3 regions of the Streptomyces lunalinharesii genome follow, and region 2 is predicted to be linked to each of the others. Evidence: riboswitches for the same ligand, from Rfam matches in the RefSeq annotation. Region 2 holds a riboswitch; each other region holds the start of a gene.
What was found. Region 2 has a riboswitch for cobalamin ahead of nicT (Nickel transporter NicT). Riboswitches for the same ligand answer to the same signal wherever they lie in the genome.

Region 1 (3,271 bases), on a different contig from region 2:
GCGGGCCGTGCGGGTCGCGGACCAGGTCGCGTGCGGGCCGTGCCGCTCGGCGAGGTCGGCGGACGCCTCGTAGGCGGCCAGCATGATCCGCTCGGAGATGCGGGTGGACAGCTCCCGGGCCTCGGCCGAGTCGAACGGCAGCTGGAGCCGGAAGAAGACGTCCTGCAATCCCATCAGGCCCAGACCGACCGGCCGCCAGCGGGAGTTGGAGGCGGCGGCCTGCTCGGTCGGGTAGAAGTTGATGTCCACGACCCGGTCGAGGAAGGTCACGGCGGTGCGGACGGTGGCGTCCAGCCGCTCCCAGTCCATCTCGCCGTCCGTGCCCAGGTGCGCGGCGAGGTTGACCGACCCGAGGTTGCAGACCGCGGTCTCGCCGTCGTCGGTGACCTCCAGGATCTCCGTGCACAGGTTGGAGGAGTGCACGACCCGGCCGGGCTCCGCGGTCTGGTTGGCGGTGCGGTTGGCGGCGTCCTTGAACGTCATCCAGCCGTTGCCGGTCTGCGCCAGGGTGCGCATCATCCGGGAGTACAGCACCCGGGCGGGCACCTGCTTGAGGGCCTTGCCCGCGGCCTCCGCGGCCCGGTAGGCGGCGTCGAACTCCGCGCCCCACAGGTCGACGAACTCGGGCACGTCGGACGGGGAGAACAGCGACCAGTCGGCGTCCGTCTCGACCCGGCGCATGAACTCGTCCGGGATCCAGTGCGCGATGTTGAGGTTGTGGGTCCGGCGGGCCTCCTCGCCGGTGTTGTCCCGCAGCTCCAGGAACTCCTCGATGTCGGCGTGCCAGGTCTCCAGGTAGACGCAGGCCGCGCCCTTGCGGCGGCCGCCCTGGTTGACCGCGGCCACCGACGCGTCCAGGGTGCGCAGGAACGGCACGATGCCGTTGGAGTGCCCGTTGGTGCCGCGGATCAGCGAACCGCGGGCACGGATCCGGGAGTACGACAGACCGATCCCACCGGCGTGCTTGGAGAGCCGGGCCACCTGGTGGTAGCGGTCGTAGATGGAGTCCAGCTCGTCCAGCGGGGAGTCCAGCAGGTAGCAGGAGGACATCTGCGGGTGCCGGGTGCCGGAGTTGAAGAGCGTGGGGGAGGACGGCAGGTAGGACAGCGTGCTGGTCAGCCGGTACAGCTCGGCGACGTCCGCCAGCGCCCGCAGCGAATCGTCCTCGGCGAGGCCGCAGGCCACCCGCAGCAGGAAGTGCTGGGGCGTCTCGATGACCTTGCGGGTGATGGGGTGCCGCAGCAGGTAGCGCGACTGCAGGGTGCGCAGCCCGAAGTACCCGAACCGGTCGTCGGCGCCGGCCTCCAGGGCCCCGTCCACCAGCGCGTCCAGCTGCACCGCGTGGCCGCGCACGAACTCCGCGGTGACGTCGGCGATCAGGCCCTCCTGGTGGCCGACCGCGATCGAGGTCGCGAAGGAGGTGGCGCCCTGGCCGGCGGCCTCCTCGGCGATGGCGAGGGTGAGCAGGCGCGCCGCGAGCCGGGAGTACTGCGGCTCGTCGGCGATCAGTCCGGCCGCGGCCTCGGTCGCCAGCGCGCGCAGTTCCGCTTCGTCGGAGCCGGGGTGCCGGCCGCGCAGCGCGGCGGCGGCCACCTTGCCGGGGTCGGTCGCGGTCAGGTCGGCGGTCAGCTCGGTCAGCGTCCGCAGCAGGGCGACGCCCGGTCCGTCCTCGTGCGCGGGAGGTGCGGCCACCGCGGACTGCACGACCTCGGCGTCTGACGCGGGCTCCGTTGGCGCGATGGTCACCTGATGCTCTCCCTCACTCGGCGGGGGCCGGGAGGGACGGCGGTGCGACGGCAGCCGCGCGGGCAGGGCGACACCCCGCGGTGACCGGGGTGCGCGGGTCGGCCGCGCGGCGTCCATCAGCCCATCCCTCGGGGCCCGGACGTATCGACGCCGCACCGATGGCGGTGCGGACGTGCCGTCGGCAGGTCCTCGGACTCGGGAGCGCACCGCCGAACCCTTGGGAACGGGCCGTGGAACGCGCTCTCACACCGTTGCGGGACAGTCCCGGATTTGCACCGGATTCCCCTGCGGCGACAGCGAGGAAGAGCATACATCTTGTGCTGCTCCCCGCATGCACCCCCACATCTTGTGTCGCTCCGGCATACCATTCCCGCAGGTATGCGAAGGGCGGGGCCGCCCGGACCCCGCCGGAACGCGGTCGTGAAGGCGTTCCACGGCCCTCAGCACAGCTCTCGGGCGAACGCCCACAGCGTCACCCCGGGCACCGGAATCCAGTCCCGCTGCGCCGCCCGCGCGAACCCCAGCCGGCGGTAGAGCCGGTGCGCCGGCAGCAGCTGCGGCTGGCTCGACAGCACCATCGCGCGCAGCCCCGACTCCCGGGCGCGCGCCAGGCACGCCCGCACCAGCGCCGCCCCGACGCCGTGCCCGCGCCCCTCGCCCCGCACCGCCAGCATCCGGAACTCGCCCTCCCCGGGCCCGGCCAACTCCGCGTACGGGCTCCCGTGCGGCGCGAACGTCACCGCCCCCAGCACCGCCCCGTCCGCCCCGCCCGCGGCCACCAGCACCTCGGCGTGCTCCGCCCGGTGCGCCACCGCCCGCAGTACCGCCGCGTACGGATCGTCCGCCCCGCCGGCCAACAGCCCGTCGGCCAGGTACACCTCGGTCACTAAGTCGCCGACCGCCTCGTACTCCGCCGGGCGGACGGGCCTGATGGTGATGTCCATGGAGGCAGTGTGCCGACGACCGGGCGGCCGGTGGGGAGTTTCGCTGATGGTGATCACGAAGTGACTGTCGGTGGTGTCCACTATCGTCGGTTCCACGTTCCCTGCTCCGTCCGTTGAAAGAAGGGAGAAGCCCTCATGACCGCGCTCGCCAGCCCGCTGCACATCATGGAGACCGAGCATTTTGAAGAGGTCGCCCGGATACTCGCCCGCCTGGAAAAAGGCGCTCGGTTGGAGTTCATCGACGGGAAAATCAGGAGCAGGGCTGTGCCGGACGGGGACCACGGTCGGATCATCGAATGGCTGACGCGGCTCTGCATCCAGGCGCGCCCTGAACTGTGGCTCTATCCGGACCAGGGACTGAAAGTGCAGGCGTATCGCGGCGGCAGGGCCCGCCCGGACGGTGTGCTCGCGCCTAGTGGCGCCTTCGTCGGCCAGGGTGAATGGGCCGATCCCGAACCGGTGCTGATGGTCGTTGAGGTCACTTCGTACGACTCTGACTCGGGCACGCGCGACCGGGTGGAGAAGCCTCGCGCGTACGCGGAGACCGGCATCCCTCTCTACCTGTTGATCGACCGCGAAGC
Region 2 (3,271 bases):
ACGGGGTGGTCGGCCTGTGGGCCTCGATCGGCCTGCTGGGCCTGTCCGCCACCGGCATGACCTGGTCGCAGCACGCCGGAGCCAGCATCGGCGCGCTCCAGGACGCGCTCGGCGGCAGCACCCCGGCCGTGTCCACGGCCCATCCGTCGGGCGGCCACGGCACGCACGCGACCACCGGCGCGAAGGACGTCGGCATCGACGCGGTGGCCGCCGCCGCGCACGACGCCGGGTTGCGGGGACTGCTCGTCATCACACCGCCCACCGCAAGCGGATCGGCGTACGTCGTCAAGGAGAACACCCGTTCCTGGCCGGAGCGTCAGGACTCGGTGGCCGTCGATCCCGCCACGGGCGAGGTGACCGCGAAACTGAAGTTCGCCGACTACCCCGTCCTGGCCAAGCTGACCCGCTGGGGCATCGACGCCCACATGGGTCTGCTGTTCGGCCTGGCCAACCAGATCGCCCTGGCCCTGCTCGCCGTCGGCCTGATCGCCATGGTCCTCTGGGGGTACCGGATGTGGTGGCTGCGCCGGCCCACCCGCTCGGGCGGTCCCTCCTTCGGGCGGGCACCCGCGCGCGGTGCCTGGCGCCGGATACCCGGAGCGGTCCTGGCGCCGGCCGTGGTCGTGATCGCCGTGGTCGGCTACTTCCTCCCGCTGTTCGGACTGCCCCTACTGGCCTTCCTCATCGTGGACTTGACGGTCGATGCCGTGCGTCGGCGACGCCTCGGGGCGGCCGCGTGATCGCCGCGACCGGCTTGCGCTGGCTGCTCAGCGCGCTCTTCGCCCTCCCCGCGCTCTACGGCCTGTGGTCGGGCCTGGCCCCCGGCAAGCCCGCAACCCACCGGGTGGACCACCTGCTGCACGCCGCCATGGGACTGGCGATGATCGCGATGGTGTGGCCGTGGGGCATGGACCTGCCGGCGGGGCCGCAAGTCGTGCTCTTCGTCGCGGGTGCCCTGTGGTTCGCCGGCGCGGCCCTGTTCCGCGCCGACGCCTCGCACCGGGCGAAGGCGTCCTTGGCCGCCCTGCCGCACGTCGTGATGATGGGCGCGATGGCGTGGATGGTCGCCGCGATGGACCCCTCCGGCATGACGGCCACCGGGGGTGGGGGAGCCATGGCCGACATGCCCGGAATGGACATGTCGGCATCCGTCGGCGCCGCGACGATGCACCTCACCGGCACGGGCCAGCGCCTGGCCGCCGTTCTGCTCGCCGTAGTCCTGGCGGTAGTGGCCCTGCGCTGGTTGGCCCATGCCTTCGACGTGGCGCGATCCGGCCGCGCGGACGGTTCGGAGGCGGCCGTACGCCACGTCGGCGGTGCGCTCGATCCGGCCTGCCATGCGGCCATGGGCCTGGGCATGGCGGTGATGTTCGCCCTCATGGCGTGACCGGGCGACGACCCGGTGGAACGCAGGGCGGCAGGGCGGCAGGGCGGCAGACGGTAGGACGGACCGCGAGGCGGCAGGACGGCCGGGCGGCACGGCGGCAGTGGAGCGCAGGCGACGGCTGCCCCCCGCCCCGTCCCGGTCTCCTCCCCGCCACGCTGCCGGACCAGCCGGACCAGCCGGACCAGCCGGAGTCCGGACGTCGGCGCGGAGGTCCCCTTGAACTGGCCTCCCCGACCGCCTCGTTGAGCGATATGCGCACTTCGACCACTTCGTGAGTCGTGAGGTGCACAGCTGGCTCAAAGGTGCGCCCTCTTGTGCGCGCACGCGCCCCCTGGTTGCACAGCTTACGCAACTGCGCAAGGTTGTCGAGGGGCGATTACCGGCCTACCGTTTTTGCCGCCGTGGTGTTCGGGAAGACCGGTGCGGAACCGGAGCGGCCCTCGCCACTGTGATCGGGAAGTCCTCTTACCACTCCCGCCCAGAACGGCGGGCGCCACTGGGCATCACGTGCCCGGGAAGGCGGGTGCGCGGACGCTTGACCCGTAAGCCAGGAGACCGGCCACGGCACCGCATGACGACCCATCCACGAGGTGCTGGAGAGGCTGCCTGATATGCCCCTGCTGGAAAACTCCCCGAAGCCGCACTCCGCCGGATCCACCCTCCCGCCGCATTGGCAGCGCTCGGACTGGATACGCACGGGGGTCCTGTTCGCGGCGATCGCCGCCCTGCACGTGGTGGCCTTCGCCATCCTGGTCACCCTGGTCGCGCCGCACCACTACACCGTCGGCAAGCAGGTCTTCGGCGTCGGACTCGGCATCACCGCATACACGTTGGGCATGCGGCACGCGTTCGACGCGGACCACATCGCCGCCATCGACAACACCACCCGCAAACTCATGGCCGACGGCCAACGCCCCATCTCCGTGGGCTTCTGGTTCGCCCTCGGTCACTCCTCCCTCGTACTGGCACTGGCCGGTCTCATCGCCGCCGGCGCGAAGGTCGCCGGCACCCTCGTCGACGAGAACTCAGGCACCCGCTTCACCCTCGGCGTCATCGGCACCAGCCTCTCGGGCACGTTCCTGTACCTCATCGCCGCCCTCAACCTGGTTGCACTGGCCGGCATCCACCGGGTCTTCAAGGCCATGCGCGCCGGGCAGTTCGACGAGCACGAGTTGGAGAAGCACCTCGCCAACCGCGGGTTCATGAACCGGATCCTGGGCCGCCTGACCAGGTCCATCAAGCGCCCCGGGCAGATGTACCCGGTCGGCGTGCTGTTCGGCCTGGGATTCGACACCGCCACTGAGGTGGCCTTGATGGTCATGGCCGGATCCGGCGCCGCCGCGGGCCTGCCCTGGTACGCGATCCTCTGCCTGCCCCTGCTGTTCGCGGCGGGAATGAGCCTGTTCGACACCCTCGACGGCACCTTCATGAACTTCGCCTACAACTGGGCCTTCGCCAACCCCGTGCGCAAGGTCTACTACAACCTCACCATCACCGGGCTGTCCATCGCGGTCGCCTTCGTCATCGGCACCATCGAACTCGTCGGCGTCCTGCACGACGACCTCGGCTGGCGGGACGGCGTCACCGACTGGGTCTCCGCCCTCGACCTCAACAACGTCGGCTACTTCATCGTCGGCCTGTTCGTCGTCGTCTGGGCCTGCGCCCTGACCTACTGGCGCCTGGCCAAGGTCGAACACCGCTGGAGCGCCAAGTCCACCGGAACGAACTGAACACCACGGCAGGCACCTGGCTCCTGCATCGGGCTCCGGCAGTGCGTCCGGGGCCCGATGCGGTTCGGCAACAGGCCACGGCCCGGCGGCGCGCCGGGCGGCTGCCGTCGGGCCGCTCAGTCGAGTTCGCTCCGGTGACGTCGGAGCAGCGCCG
Region 3 (3,271 bases), on a different contig from region 2:
GCAGGCCGGTGCAGGCCGTCACCCGGCGCCAGGGGGATGCCGGGTCGGTGATCAGGCCGGCGGCGCCGAGTTCGCGCAGCCGCCGGGACGCCGCCGCGCAGGCCAGGCCGGGGACGACGATGCCGCGCCACGGCGTGAGGCGCAGTGCGCCGGCGCCGTCCTCGGCGGCGATCCCGGTCAGCAGCCGCCACTGGGCCGCGGTCAGCCGGCCGAGCGGCGCCAGGACCGCCAGCGCCCGGCGACCGTCGGGCCCCTCGACCGGGCCGGGGGCGGTGGCGTCGGCGAAGGGCGCGGCCGGCCCCGGGGCCAGGGCGTCCCAACGCTCCACGTGCTCCGCGGCGATGCCCGCGGCCCGCAGCGCACGCTGCACCTCCTGGGCGGTCAGCGGTCGTGCGGCGGGCAGCTCACGGATACGCCAGGCGCCGCCGCCGCGCTCCGCGGCGGCGGTCAGGAAGACCTCGGCGGCTATCAGGGCCGCCCGCGGGACGTCGTCCGCCGCGATCCGCAGCGCCGCCCGGTCGTCGCCGACCCGGAGCAGCGCTCCCCACCCGGACGCGGCGCCCGGCGCGTACCCGGCGGCCGGCGGGTCCTGCCGGCCGGATTCTGCGAGCAAGGTCACATCGCCGCCCAGGCCGGCCACGTCGCCCCGACCGTCGTCGAGGACGAACAGGAAGCGGCCCGAAAGTCCCGTCGCGGCGTCGCTCGCGCAGAGCAGCGCGTCCAGGCTCCGGGCCCACAACCGCACGTCGGCGGGGGTGTGCCGGTCCAGTCCGGCCAGCGGAGAGGCCAGCACGTTGCGGATCCGCTCATGGCGTACGGAGGGCAGCAGCCCGGCGTCGGCGAGGAGGTCGGCGAGGTGCCGGCCACAGTCGTCGGGCAGGCCGCGCAGTTCGACGTTGCCGCGGGAGGTGAGCGAGAGGTGCCCGTCGCCGAGGCGTTCCGCGGCGTCCGCCAGAGCCGTGGCCTGGCGGACCGTCAAGTCCCCGGCGGGAAGCCGCACTCGGGCCAGGTTCCCGTCGGCTGCGGAGTGCAGCCGCAGCGCTCCCGGGCAGGCGTCACCGCGGTCCCGAACGGGCGGTTCGGCCCGGTCGGGGCGTGGTGCAGGGGAGGGCGGCATGGCGGCGAGCATACCTACGTCGGTTTCGCCCGGAACCGTGGCGAGGGGGCGTGGAGGGCGGCTCCGAAAGGCCCGCTCCCGCGGTCCGGCCGCAGCCCTTACTATGCAGGTCGGCGGGTCGGCTGACCCGCCGGACGCCAGCGACGGCGCCAAGGGAGGAAGCCCGGTGAGAATCCGGCGCGGTCCCGCCACTGTGAACCCGGCCACCGCCGGGTGAGCCAGGAACTCCCGCCGTCCATACGACCACCCGGGGCGTGGACACCCCGAGGAAGGGCTGCGCCGTGATCCTGCTGCTGTCGACGTCCGACACCGATCTGCTCAGCGCACGGGCGGCCACCGGCCCCGTGCCGTACCGGCTCGCCAACCCCGCCCGACTCGACGTCGCCGAACTCCCCGGACTTCTCGAGGGCACCGACCTCGTCGTCGTCCGGCTGCTCGGCGGCATCCGCGCCTGGCAGGACGGCCTGGACGTGCTGCTGGCCGCGGACCAGCACCGCCCGGTCGTCGTGCTCACCGGCGAACAGGCCCCCGACGCCCAGCTCATGGAGGCGTCCACGGTTCCGGTCGGCATCGCGGCCGAGGCGCACGCCTACCTCGCGCACGGCGGTCCGGCCAACCTCTCCCAGCTGGCCTGCTTCCTCAGCGACACCGTCCTGCTCAGCGGCCACGGCTTCGAGCCGCCCGCGGCCGCCCCGTCCTGGGGCCCGCTGGAGCGTCCGGCGTCGGAGGCGGCCGGCCCGACCGTGGCGGTGCTCTACTACCGCGCCCACCACATGAGCGGCAACACCCGCTTCATCCACGACCTGTGCGACCAGGTCGAGCGCGCCGGCGGCCGTTCGCTGCCGCTGTACGTCGCGTCGCTGCGGGCCCCCGAGCCGGAGCTGATCGAGGAGCTGCGCGCCGCCGACGTCATCGTCACCACCGTGCTGGCCGCGGGCGGCACCAAGCCCGCCGAAGCCTCCGCGGGCGGCGACGACGAGTCCTGGGACGCGGGTGCGCTGACCGCCCTGGACGTGCCGATCCTGCAGGCGCTCTGCCTGACCGGGGCGCGCGCGGCCTGGGAGGAGAACGACGAGGGCGTCTCCCCGCTCGACGCCGCCTCGCAGATCGCCGTGCCGGAGTTCGACGGGCGCCTGATCACCGTGCCGTTCTCGTTCAAGGAGATCGACGAGGACGGGCTGCCGGTGTACGTCGCCGACGCCGAGCGCGCCGCCCGGGTCGCCGGCATCGCCGTCCGGCACGCCCGGCTGCGCCACATCCCGGCCGCCGAGAAGCGGCTGGCGCTGGTGCTGTCGGCGTACCCCACCAAGCACTCCCGGATCGGCAACGCGGTCGGTCTGGACACCCCGGCGAGCGCCGTCGCGCTGCTGCGCCGCCTTCAGGCCGAGGGCTACGACTTCGGCACCGAGCCGGTGCCCGGCCTCGCGTCCGGCGACGGCGACGAGTTGATCTACGCCCTCATCGAGGCCGGCGGCCACGACCAGGAGTGGCTGACCGAGGAGCAGTTGGCCCGCAACCCGGTCCGCATCCCGGCCGCCGACTACCGCCGCTGGTACGCCACGCTGCCGCAGGAGCTGCGGGAGTCGGTGGAGGAGCACTGGGGCCCGCCGCCGGGCGAGATGTTCCTCGACCGCAGCCGCAACCCCGAGGGCGACATCGTGCTGGCCGCCCTGCGCCGCGGCAACCTGCTGATACTGATCCAGCCGCCGCGCGGCTTCGGCGAGAACCCGATCGCGATCTACCACGACCCCGATCTGCCGCCCTCGCACCACTACTTGGCGGCCTACCGCTGGATCGCCGCCCCCACCGCCGACGGCGGGTTCGGCGCCGACGCCATGGTTCACCTCGGCAAGCACGGCAACCTGGAGTGGCTGCCCGGCAAGAACGCCGGCCTCTCCGCCGCCTGCGGTCCGGACGCGGCGCTCGGCGACCTGCCGCTCGTCTACCCGTTCCTGGTCAACGACCCGGGCGAGGGCACCCAGGCCAAGCGGCGGGTGCATGCCACGCTCGTCGACCACCTGGTGCCGCCGATGGCCCGCGCGGACTCCTACGGTGACATCGCCCGGCTCGAGCAGCTGCTCGACGAGTACGCGGCGATCTCCTCGATGGACCCGGCGAAGCTGCCCGCCATCCGCGCGCAGATCTGGACGCTGA

Region 1: it holds a riboswitch for cobalamin, as region 2 does, so the genes downstream of both, ABD385_RS13800 (ribonucleoside-diphosphate reductase subunit alpha) here and nicT (Nickel transporter NicT) in region 2, are expected to answer to the same signal.
Region 3: it holds a riboswitch for cobalamin, as region 2 does, so the genes downstream of both, cobN (cobaltochelatase subunit CobN) here and nicT (Nickel transporter NicT) in region 2, are expected to answer to the same signal.

Annotation. Positions count from the first base shown of each region.
Region 1 is NZ_BAAARK010000007.1:115,339-118,609, reverse strand. It holds gene ABD385_RS13800 (ribonucleoside-diphosphate reductase subunit alpha) at 1-1,746, opposite strand, end outside; cobalamin riboswitch at 1,910-2,062, opposite strand; gene ABD385_RS13795 (GNAT family N-acetyltransferase) at 2,187-2,690, opposite strand; gene ABD385_RS13790 (Uma2 family endonuclease) at 2,826-3,271, shown strand, end outside.
Region 2 is NZ_BAAARK010000006.1:306,986-310,256, reverse strand. It holds gene ABD385_RS12785 (PepSY-associated TM helix domain-containing protein) at 1-740, shown strand, start outside; gene ABD385_RS12780 (DUF5134 domain-containing protein) at 737-1,387, shown strand; cobalamin riboswitch at 1,773-1,965, shown strand; gene nicT (Nickel transporter NicT) at 1,999-3,117, shown strand; gene ABD385_RS12770 (hypothetical protein) at 3,234-3,271, opposite strand, start outside.
Region 3 is NZ_BAAARK010000005.1:112,488-115,758, reverse strand. It holds gene cobG (precorrin-3B synthase) at 1-1,129, opposite strand, end outside; cobalamin riboswitch at 1,215-1,364, shown strand; gene cobN (cobaltochelatase subunit CobN) at 1,399-3,271, shown strand, end outside.